Regions from separate parts of the Rhodovibrio salinarum DSM 9154 genome, predicted to be linked through region 2. Evidence: riboswitches for the same ligand, from Rfam matches in the RefSeq annotation. Region 2 holds a riboswitch; the other holds the start of a gene.
The links. Region 2 has a riboswitch for cobalamin ahead of RHOSA_RS25835 (ABC transporter substrate-binding protein). Riboswitches for the same ligand answer to the same signal wherever they lie in the genome.

Region 1: another riboswitch for cobalamin. It lies ahead of RHOSA_RS0112490 (TonB-dependent receptor plug domain-containing protein); the one in region 2 lies ahead of RHOSA_RS25835 (ABC transporter substrate-binding protein).

Annotation. Positions count from the first base shown of each region.
Region 1 is NZ_KI911559.1:2,689,390-2,694,951, reverse strand. Features, by position in the region: gene RHOSA_RS0112495 (ABC transporter substrate-binding protein) at 1-354, opposite strand, end outside; gene RHOSA_RS0112490 (TonB-dependent receptor plug domain-containing protein) at 389-2,242, opposite strand; cobalamin riboswitch at 2,563-2,788, opposite strand; gene RHOSA_RS0112480 (TRAP transporter large permease) at 2,979-4,616, opposite strand; gene RHOSA_RS22260 (TRAP transporter small permease subunit) at 4,662-5,225, opposite strand; gene RHOSA_RS0112470 (TRAP transporter substrate-binding protein) at 5,433-5,562, opposite strand, start outside.
Region 2 is NZ_KI911559.1:3,901,036-3,906,597, reverse strand. Features, by position in the region: gene RHOSA_RS0118175 (mannose-1-phosphate guanylyltransferase/mannose-6-phosphate isomerase) at 1-321, opposite strand, end outside; gene RHOSA_RS0118170 (hypothetical protein) at 633-872, opposite strand; gene RHOSA_RS23515 (DUF1127 domain-containing protein) at 974-1,381, opposite strand; gene RHOSA_RS0118160 (high-potential iron-sulfur protein) at 1,961-2,254, shown strand; gene RHOSA_RS0118155 (cytochrome-c peroxidase) at 2,319-3,419, shown strand; cobalamin riboswitch at 3,545-3,753, shown strand; gene RHOSA_RS25835 (ABC transporter substrate-binding protein) at 4,087-5,121, shown strand; gene RHOSA_RS0118145 (FecCD family ABC transporter permease) at 5,139-5,562, shown strand, end outside.

The sequences.
Region 1 (5,562 bases), 1.2 Mb from region 2:
CCGGCGCAGCAGGTGCACCGTGCTGCGGTTCCCGAAGGTACCGGTCAACACCAGATCGGGATTCTGCCGTAGCACCTCTTCCGCCTGGCCGTGATTGACCGGCAGGCCCTGGGCCCTGTCGGCGACCGCGGAATAGAGCGGATCGGCTGCCAGCACGGAGACCGAGGCAATGCGTTCTGGCTCCGCCAGCTGCACAAGCAGCTGGTCGGTGCACAGGTTGAGCGACACCACGCGTTGCGGGCGCTCGGCGGCGGCCGGCGTCGACCCGGCCGCCGCTGGTCCCCAGGCCGTCAAGAACACGACCAGTATTGCGGTCGCGACGTGCCATACCTGCATCGGACCCATCTTGGTCATACAATCCCTCGTCCCATCGACGTCGACAGCCAGCCTAGAAACTCAGCCGCGTGCCGACGAACGCCTCAAGCCCCGGTGCCTTGAAGCCGTCGGCGGTTTCATAGTCGTTGTTCGTGAGGTTCTCGACCCGGGCCGTGATCTCGGACCAGTCGTTGATCCGGTAGCTGCCGGCGACGCGGGCGACGAGGTAGTCGTTGAGGTCAACGCGTCCGCCGTTCAGGCCGATGTCTGTGACCCCGGCGATGCCACGCAGGCCGCCGCTCAGGGTCAGACGATCGGTCGGCCGCCAACGGGCTTGTACCGTCACCTTATGCTTGGGCCGCCGGACCAGACTCTGGCCGGTGTCCGCATCTTCCGCTGAAAGGTAGGTGTAGTCGACGCGCACGCTTAACCGGTCCAGCGGCTCAACCGCCACGAAGGTTTCCACGCCCGAGGTTTCGATGTCGGCGTTGTTCACTGTCGTCGAGTTGAAGTTCGAATCGAACACCGTGGTCACACCATCTTCGATATCGTTCTGGAAATAGGTCGCCCCGAAACGCACGCGCGAGTCCAACAGGGGCTGCTCGAAGCCAACCTCCCAACCGAAGCTCTTTTCGGCGTCCAGGTCGGGGTTGCCGCGGAAGGCGGTGCCGCTGTTGCTTGGCGTGAAGCCGAAGCGTTCGAACAGGGAGGGCGTCTTGAAGCCGGTGCCCACGCTGCCTTTCAGGCGTGTGCCGGTCGCCTCGATCTCGTAGCTGGGCGCGACGTGCCAAGTCACCTGGCCATCGAAATCCTCCGGCTTGTCGTAGCGCACGCCGATGGTGCCGGAAAGCTGCGAGGTCAGTTGGTAGACGTCTTGCAGGAATAGCGCGGTGGTCGTGGCATCGGCGTCGGATCGCTGGCGTTGTATAAAGCCAGAGAAGTCCTGCACACCGCTGGATTTAAAGGATTCCTCGTAGACCTCCGCTCCGAGGATCAGGGTATGATCGTCGTGTACGTCGAGTTCGTTTTCGAAGCTCGCCGACGCACGGCTGCCTTCGTTGACGGTGTTGGTCCGGGTTCCGCTGAACGCATCCGGCCGGTTATCGTTATCGCGCCGGAAGTCGGTGTAACCGAGGCTTAGCGTCGGGCGGTAACGGCCGTCCCAGAAGTGGCCCGACAGCTCTGCGCCGGTGATGTAGCGGCGCGTCTGTTCCACGCTGTTCGGGTCTTCCGGATTGTCATCGAGATCCAGCTCGCTGTCGGTCACCTCGGCATAGAATGACGCGTCGAGCTGCTCACTCAGATCGATGCCGAGCCGGCCGGCAGCCTTCAGCAGTTGATAGCTGTCGTCTTCCGCCGGTGCGCCCGCTGGGCGGTAGCGCTCTGGGGTGATCGTATCGCCGTCGGTCGTTATGCCGCTTAGCGTGGCGTCGAAGCTGACCCGGCCCTGACGTCCACGCAGGTTGCCGCTGCCTTTGAATGTGCCCAGAGTGCCGCCTTCGACGCTTGCGCTGCCGCGCACACCCGCACGTTCCGGTCGTCGAGTGATGATGTTGATGACGCCAGCGATCGCATCGCTGCCGTAAAGCGCGCTCTGCGGCCCACGCACCACTTCGATGCGTTCGATGTTGTCTGTGGTCAAATCGGCGAAGTTGAAGGCGCCACTGGGGGTTCCGGGATTGCTGATCCGCTGGCCATCCAGGAGCACCAACGTCTGGTTGGAATTCGCCCCCCGCATGAAGATTGACGTGGTGGTGCCGCGCGGTCCGTTGGAAACCATGCGCAGCCCGGGAACCGTGTGCAGCGCCTCCGTTACGGTGCGGTATTGCTGCTCCTCGATCTCTTGCCGGTCGATCACCGTGACCGAGGCGCCAACTTCCTCGATCCGGGTTGGGACGCGCGTCGCGGTCACCACGACTTCGTCCATCTTTTGCTGCGCAACGGTTGGCGATGGCGCCGCCATAGCAAGCGACAGGGTAAGAGGCGCGGCCAGAAGGGCAAGACGGCCGGTACCGACCACGCTCCCGCGCGGTAGTTTTGTGGGGTAACCCATGGTGTTCAGCTGAGCCTCCCGCTCATGCAGGTCCTGAAAGCGAGATCCCGGATGGCATGACGGGTGTGCAAGCATGGGCGGCGGCACGCCATGCCCAACTCCGCACGAACCTTGCTGGCTCGCGCGTGAGGGAGGCGTGCATCATCTTCGACAGATTCTGCCCCGCCCCGGCGGATACACCCCGTCCTCCGGGTCTCAACGATGCGCGGGTGGCAGGTCTCCTGGCTCGCGGGTCATCGCCGGGCGCTCGGCCTTCCCGGATCCGTGGATCCAGTGGATGCACAATTGAACGCCGGCTCGCCGCTTACAGTTGCGGGGGCAGCCACGGCCTTGGTCCGACCTGTAGGGATCGGACCGCACCGCGTTCCCTCTCTCCAATGCCGGGGTGTCCGAGGGCCGGACACCACGACACAAGATCGTTCCCGCCGTGCGGCGGCGGGAAACCAACCCTAGCGATTTTGACTACAGCATGCCGAATGTGTCGCTGCAAGGCACATTCAGACGCACCCGTCGTTGGTGGTTGGACGCCGGGAGAGACGACCGGTGCAGATCGTCTGACCCAACACCGTAGAGAGGCGAGTTCTGTCGTCGTGATCCTGACGCCGTGTGCTTATCCGAAAATCACGCCGGGCAGCCAGGTGGCAATACCTGGGAACAGCGCGAGGATCGTCAAGCCGATCAGCTGGATGCCGACGAAGGGCAGGGCCCCGAGGTAGATGTTCTTGGTCGAGACCTCCTTGGGGGCGACCCCCCGCAGATAGAACAGCGCGAAGCCGAACGGCGGGGTTAGGAAGGAGGTCTGCAGGTTCATCGCCATCATCACACCCAGCCAGACCGGCGAGATGTCCGACTGCAACAGCACCGGCGCGACCAGTGGCACGACGACGAAGGTGATCTCGATGAAGTCCAGGAAGAAGCCCAGGACGAACATTACCAGCATCACGATCGCCACGGCTGTATAGATGCCGCCCGGCATGTTGGTCAGCACGTCCTGCACCAGCTCATCGCCGCCCAGGCCGCGGAAGACCAGCGAGAACACCGTCGCGCCGATCAGGATGATGAACACCATCGACGTGATCTGCAGGGTCGAGCGGGCGACCGGCCGCAGGATCTCCGCGCGCCAGACGCGCAAGAGACAGACCAACAGCCCCCAGGCCAGCAGGAGTGACAGGAGCATCGCGGCAATGATCCCGATCCAGTCGCCCGTTGGAATCTCGTCGCGCAGGATGCGCAGATCCATGAAGTTCTGCAGCAGCAACATGCCGACCAGGCTGGCGAAGGCGATATAGACCGGCGAACGGCCATCGTTGTCCAGCAGCCGGGTCAACGTGGCCGTGAAGCGGTCGCTCGGCGCGGGCAACGCGTTCAGTTCGACCAGCCGCAGGCCGGCCAACAGCGTCGCGCCGACCGCCCCGACGCTGGCCGCCTCCGTCGGGGTCGCGACGCCGGCCAGGATCGAGCCCAACACGGCGATGATCAGGACGATCGGCGGGATCAGGGCGTGCAGCACCTTGCCCAGCATGGCGCTGCCCGTTTCTTCCGTATCGCGCGGGATCGGCGGCGAGCTTGACGGGCGCAGGAAGGCGACGAGCGCCTGGTAGCCGATGTAGAGACCGACCAGCATCAGCCCCGGCAGTAGGGCGCCGGCGAACAGATCACCGACCGACACCGGCTCTGGCGACCAGTTGCCCATCTCCCGTTGTGCGGTGGTGTAGGCGTTGGAGATTTGGTCCCCGAGCAGCACCAGCACGATCGACGGCGGGATGATCTGGCCCAGCGTACCGGACGCGCAGATCGCTCCGGCGGCCAGCTTCTGGTCGTAGCCGCGACGTAGCATGGTCGGCAGCGATAGCAGCCCCATGGTCACGACGGTGGCGCCGACGATTCCGGTGCTGGCCGCCATCAGGGCGCCCACAATCGCCACCGAGAAGCCAAGCCCGCCGCGCACCTGGCCGAACAGCTTGCCCATGGTATCGAGCAACTCCTCGGCCACCTTCGAGCGTTCCAGCATGACGCCCATGAAGATGAACAGGGGCACCGCGACCAGGATATCGTTGGTCATCGCGTTGCCGTAGATGCGCGAGGGCAGGGCGCCGAAGAACGACATGTCGAACACGCCCAGACCCCAGCCGATCAACGCCCAACTCAGGGCCGTGCCCGCCAGCGTGAAGGCGACCGGGAACCCGAGCAGCAGCAACACGCACACGCTGGCGAACATCAGCACGTCGAGAAACTCGGCGATCGGCATGACTCAATCGGGTCCAGGAGTTGGTCTTGAGGGGAAGCGAATTGACTAGGCGCTCGCGTGGGCTTCGTCGTCCGAGCGTTCCGGGGCGGCGTATAACTGGTCCGCGCTGAGGGTGCCGGTGAGGACCATGAAGGCCTTAAGTCCTTGCGCGATGCCCTGCAGGACCATCAGGACGCAGAACACCAGCACTACGGTCTTGAGCAGGAAGACGGCCGGAATGCCGCTGGTTTCCCGAGAGCCTTCCAGCGAGGTCCAGGACGAGACAACGTAGGGCCAGGAGTAGATGAAGATCAGCACGCACACCGGGATCAGAAAGAGCACGTAGCCGGCGAAGTCCACCTTCGCCTTCCACTTCAGGCTGGCGTCCCGATAGAACACGTCGACGCGCACGTGGCCGTTGTGCAGCAGGGTGTAGGCGCTGCCCAGCATGAACATCGAGCCGTGCAGGTAGACGATCGATTCCTGCAGGAAGAGCGAGCCCACGCCGAAAACGTAGCGCAGCAGCACCACCACGAACTGGACCAGCACCATGGCCAGCGTGAACCAGGCGACGGTGACGCCGATGCGGCTATTTAATTGGTCGATCGCCCGGAAGAGCGTGCGCGCCATCGTCAAGACCCCGTGATCGTCGGGCAGGTGGGAAACGCGCGTGTTCTGGCCGCCGGCACGTCACGCGTCAAGCCAAACGACCCGGTTCGCCGGGAAAACCGACGATGACCGGGGCGCTCGACTTGTTTACCGGTTAGGCTGATCGGAACCGAACTTCCGAGGTTCGTCTCGATCTCACAAAGCGTGTCTTGCTCTTGAACGACGGCATTACCCGTCGGAAAGCGTAAGTGCGCGCGCGTTCAGGTATTCACGGTTCGCGATGTCGGTCCAGCGGATCATCTTCTCCCTGAACGCCGTGTAGCTCTCGTAGATTCGTTTCGTGAGCGCGCTTTCCTGC
Region 2 (5,562 bases):
CAAGGCCGCGACCGCCGCAGCCGGGGCCGTGTTGCGGCCGAATGGTTCGAGGATGATCGATCCCGGCGGTGTGCCGGTATGCGCCTGCACCTTGCGCAATTCCTCCGCGACCAGGAAGCGGTGCTCCTCGTTGCAGATCACGGTCGGTGCGGCGAACCGGGTCGACTCGCCCACCCTCAACGCGGTGTCCGCCAGCATGCTGTTGTCGCCGATCAGCGGCAGCAGCTGTTTCGGGTAGAGGTGGCGCGATACCGGCCAAAGCCGCGTGCCGGAGCCGCCGGAGAGAATCACGGGATGGATCGTCGGGGAACTGGTGCGCATGTGATCTGACGGAACGGAGGGCCTTCGTTGCGGAGCGCTTGAACCCGGTCATGGCATCCGGACGTGCGGCAGAGCAAGTTTGAACACCTGACTCCCGAAACGCCCCGGCTGCACGTGACTGACGCCGCCGCCCTGAGGCAACGATCCGCACGTCTTGGGTCTTAAAGATCGTAGCCCGGTTCGCAGCAAACGCATCAAGCCCGTCCGGCGCACCCCAAAGGAGGTGTGCCGGACGGGCCGATTAAGCTGGAACAACGCTATGCGGTGTCTGCGATCACCAACGTCTGCGAGGCACGATCGCCGTTGCCGATTCAGGCGGGACGGACACGCGGGGTGCCGGCCCGGCGCGGTGCATCCGGCCGCTGGTTCCCGGTGAAGGCGGAGAGCGCCAGATCGATGAACGGTGCCGCCAGCAGTGTCGCTATCAGTAGCGTCATCGCTGCGATGAACAGGCCCATGCCCGCAGAGGCCATCGCGAATTCGAGCGGCACGGCCAGCGCCATCGCCAGCAGCGCGGCATAGATCACGGTCAAGACGATACGCTCGATCATGTCGAACTCCTGGTCGATCGAATGGCGTCACGCTCCGCGCACGGTTCGTAGTGGTCAGGCCGCGCGGTGATGAATGTTCGGAACTGGCCGTGATGATGCGCTCAAGCGTGGGCTGGCCAGCTATGATCCATCTCAACCGAGCGACAGCGTGCCGCACCCTGCTTTGGCGCGGCTGCCTGGCGGGGCTGGACGGACTGCCGCGCGCGCTGCTTGGCGCGTTCTGGGATCTCGGCCCGCCGCATGCCGATGTCCTCGAGCACGCGGTCGCTTAGCTCCATGAGCGCCCGCCGGGTTTCGCGCTCGACGCGCTTGCGCCGTACGGCGTCGATTATGCGGTTGGCGGCACCTGCCAGGATCGGTGCCAGGTAGCGTGCGCGCTCGGCTTCGGCGTAGCGGCGTAACTGAGCGGCGGTGAGTTCGTGCAGCGGCGGCGATTGCAGCAAGGGGTGCGGGCCGCGTTGGCGCGCCGCTTGGATCAGATCGCGTTCGGTATCGGTCAAACGGGCCATGTTCGTGCTCCGTGGGATGAGAGGTCCACGGGCGTCGTCACACGAGCGTCTTGCAGTCGGGCGCGGGTGCCGGCGACGTCCAGCGTCGCGCTCTTTATAACCTGAGTATCTTTATGGGTATTATCTGCTTTTCGCAGGTCAGGGGGTGCCCGGTTGCATCGCTGGCTTGCGGTGGATCAAGCGTGCCTAACCGGGCGCGTGCTATTCTAATCAACCCCGGTTTGGACCGCTGTACTGGTCTTGCGATTGCGCGCGATAGTCTCCTTGGCCGCCCCGCGTAATCGTCTGTTTTTCCAAGCTCCACCCGACAGTCAGGCGGCTATGAGGGGCAAGTGCGCTGGCAGTGGTGAGGTCTGTTCGACGGGAACGGGCGTCGCGCCAATACTATACCGGAATGGTCGGGCGCTTGTGCCGCGTGCGTGTAAGGACGCAGCAAACTGCTGTTTTTCGCGTCAGCGACGTGGTCGTGCTGCCGCCGGGCGTCGACGCCTCTTATTGGAAGTGTTCTAATTCTAGTGATGGGCGTGGGCCGAAGCCTGGGCCTTTGCCCATGGGTTTGCACATGAGGAGCACGTCACAATGACTCATCCGAAAAACCGGATGCCCACACGCCGCGGTTTCATCCGCCAAGCGTTCGCCGTTACGGCTGCTGTGGGGGCCGGCGGCTACACGCTGACGCGTGGGCACAACGCCAAGGCTCAGAAAGCACCGAAACAGGCGGTTCAGTATCAACCCGATCCCAAGGGCGATCAGCAGTGCACCAACTGCCAGTTCTGGATTCCACCGGAAGGCGGCCAGGACATGGGCGGCTGCCAGATCGTCGCCGGCGAGATTGATCCGACCGGCTGGTGCAACCTCTGGGCCAAGGCCTAGCCACCCGTGCCAACCCGCCTCGGGCGGGACGGTAGGGAATGGAATTTCACGTCAGGGGGATACGATGCGATATTTGATGAGTGCCGCTGGGGCGTTGGCTCTTGCAGCGGCCATGATGTCGGGGCACCCCGTAGCCGCACAAGATGGCGACATGGCGGAGATCGACGACGCTCAGCTGATCGAGCGGGCGAACGACCTGTTCGATCCGATCCCGACCGAGCCGCCGGAATTGGACGGCAACAAGGTCACGCCCGAACGGGTTCAGCTTGGCCGGATGCTGTTCTTCGATCCGCGCCTGTCGGCCAGCCACGCGATTTCCTGTAATTCGTGCCACCAGATGGGTCTGGGCGGCGACGACAACCAGCCGACCTCGATCGGTCACGGCTGGCAGCGTGGTCCACGGAATGCGCCCACGGTGTTCAACGCGGTCTTCAACACCGCCCAGTTCTGGGACGGCCGTGCGGAGGACCTGGAGCAGCAGGCCAAGGGGCCGGTCCAGGCCGGTGTCGAGATGGCCAACACGCCCGCACGCGCGGTCAAGACGCTGAAGTCGATGCCCGGCTACGTCGAGGCTTTCGGGGCGGCCTTCCCGGAGGAAGAGGACCCGGTCACGTTCGACAACATGGCGAAGGCGCTGGAAGCCTTCCAGGCCACGCTGCTGACCCCGAACTCGCCGTTTGACCGTTATCTTAAAGGTGAGACCGACGCGCTCACCGCCAAGCAGAAGCAGGGCCTGCAGGAGTTCATGAGCACCGGCTGCGTGGGCTGCCACAACGGCGTCAACATCGGTGGCCAGGGCTACTATCCGTTTGGCTTGATCGAGAAGCCGGGGGCGGACGTGCTGCCGCGTGACGACCGGGGCCGCTTCCAGGTCACCAAGACGGCGAGTGACGAGTACGTCTTCCGTGCCGCGCCGCTGCGCAACATCGCGATCACGCAGCCGTACTTCCACTCCGGCAAGGTCTGGAGCCTGGAGAACGCGGTGGCGCTGATGGGCGTGTCCCAGCTCGGCCAGGAACTGTCCGAGGACGAGATCGACCGGATCGTCGCCTTCCTGCAGTCGGTCACCGGCGAGCAGCCGCGTGTCGAATACCCGGTGCTGCCGGAAAGCACCAGCGAGACGCCACTGCCCGTCGAGTACGAGCAGGAGCCGTCGAAGCGGTAAACCTGGGCTGACGACCTAGCTGGATGAAGGCCGCCGGGACCCGGGTTCCGGCGGCCTTTTTGCACGCTGTCCCGGGATGCTGGGCGCGACCTTTCGAAGCTGGACAGTGTACGTGCAAGCCACTATCGTTTGCGTCGTTCGACGGTCCCCGCAAGGGGATAATTGGGAATTCGGTGCGCGGATGGCATCCAATGTCATTCGCAAGTCCGAGGCTGCCCCCGCAACTGTAAGCGGATTCGGGCGCTTCAACAGGCCACTGAGAGCAACCGCTCTTGGGAAGGCGAAGCGTTGACAAGCCGCGAGCCAGGAGACCTGCCGTCGCACAGAACCCCATTGAAACCGGCCGGGGTGCGCCGGAGGGAACAGGATGCGGGCACACTCATCTCTCGAATTTCGCGCATGCGCGCCGATCCTTGAAGGTCGGCGCGATTCTTATGCGTCTCCAGGCGTGAGCCCTGTCGCCGCATCGGGTTTCTATGCCATCGCACCTCCGCCGACATCCCAACCGGTGCGGAAGAGGCAGTCATGTGTGTGGTCTGAGTTTCTTAGCCTGCGGCTACGCTACGAGCGTTTTCGCAGGCGCAGTCCCCCTCTTGACTGAATAACGTTATATCATAACGTTCTATCCTCCCTAGATTCCGCCTTCAGATTGGAGTTCCCGATTCCCATGGTGCGACCTTCTATTTTCCTCGCCGCGGCGGCGGTCGCCGTTCCGCTCGCCATGACCGCGGCCGGCGCCGCGCAAGCGGCGGATACCAGCTATCCCCTGTCTCTCGACAACTGCGGCCGCGAGATCAGCTTCGATTCGCCCCCACAGCGGGTGGTTTCGCTCGGTCAGGCCGGTACGGAAATGCTCTACGCGCTGGGGCTCGGCGACAAGGTCGTCGGCACCGCGGTCTGGTTCAATCCGGTGCTCGACCGGTTCGAGAAAATCAACCAGCAGGTCGAGCGCCTGGCCGACAATGACCCGAGCTTCGAAAGCGTCGTCGCCAAGAGGCCCGAGCTGGTCACCTCGCAGTTCGAATGGCACGTCGGTCCGCAGGGGATCGTCGGGACGCGCGAGCAGTTCGCCGAACTCGGTATCTCAACCTACATCCTGCCCACCGATTGCGTCGGCAAGGACAACACCACCGGCGGCGACGGCACGCGCAACGTTCAGGTCACGACCGACCTGATCCACCGCACTGTCGGGGAACTCGCGCGGATTTTCGATGTGCCCGAAGCCGGTGACGAGGTGATTGCGGACCTCAAGACCCGCGAGCGCGATGCCCGCCAACAGGTCGAGCGGATCGAGCTGGACCAGGACGTATCAGCCGTCGTCTGGTTCTCCAGCGCGGAAATGGACATCGATCCCTACGTCGCGGGCCAGAACGGCGCGCCTGCCTACATGCTGAAGCAACTGGGGATCCGCAATGTCATCGACTCCAACGAGGAATGGCCGACCGTCGGCTGGGAGACGATTGCGCAGAAGAACCCGACGATCATCGTGATCGCGCGCATGGACCGGCGCCGGTTCCCGGCCGACGATTACAAGCGCAAACTCGAGTTCCTGAAGACCGATCCCGTGACCCGGCACATGGACGCGGTGCAGCAGGACCGGATCGTGATCATGGACGCCCATGCGATGCAGCCGACCCTGCGGCTGGTCAATGGGCTCGAAACGTTGGCCGACGCGGTCGAGTCGTACGAGCTGAGCAAGTGATTCGATCCGTACGTCAGATGGCAGTGGCAAGAGGTGCCGGCTATGGCACCCTTGCCTTGCTCCTGCTTGTCGTCACGTTTGCCCTCGGCGCGTCGATCGGCGAGACCCCGATCCCGGTCACGGTGGTTGGGCAAACGGTTGCCAATCATCTGTTTGGCGCGTCCTACGAATTGGATCCGATCGAGGCCGGGATCGTCTGGAACTATCGGCTCAGCCGGGCCGTGGTGGCGGCCTGCTGCGGCGCGGCGCTGGCGCTGTCCGGCGTGATCCTGCAGGCCCTGCTGCGCAACGCCTTGGCCGATCCCTACATCCTTGGCATTTCCGCCGGGGCGTCGACCGGGGCTGTGAGCGTCGCCATTCTCGGCATCGGCGGCGGCGCCATCTCCCTGTCGTTTGGCGCCTTCGTCGGGTCGCTCGCGGCCTTCGCCTTCGTGGCGTTGC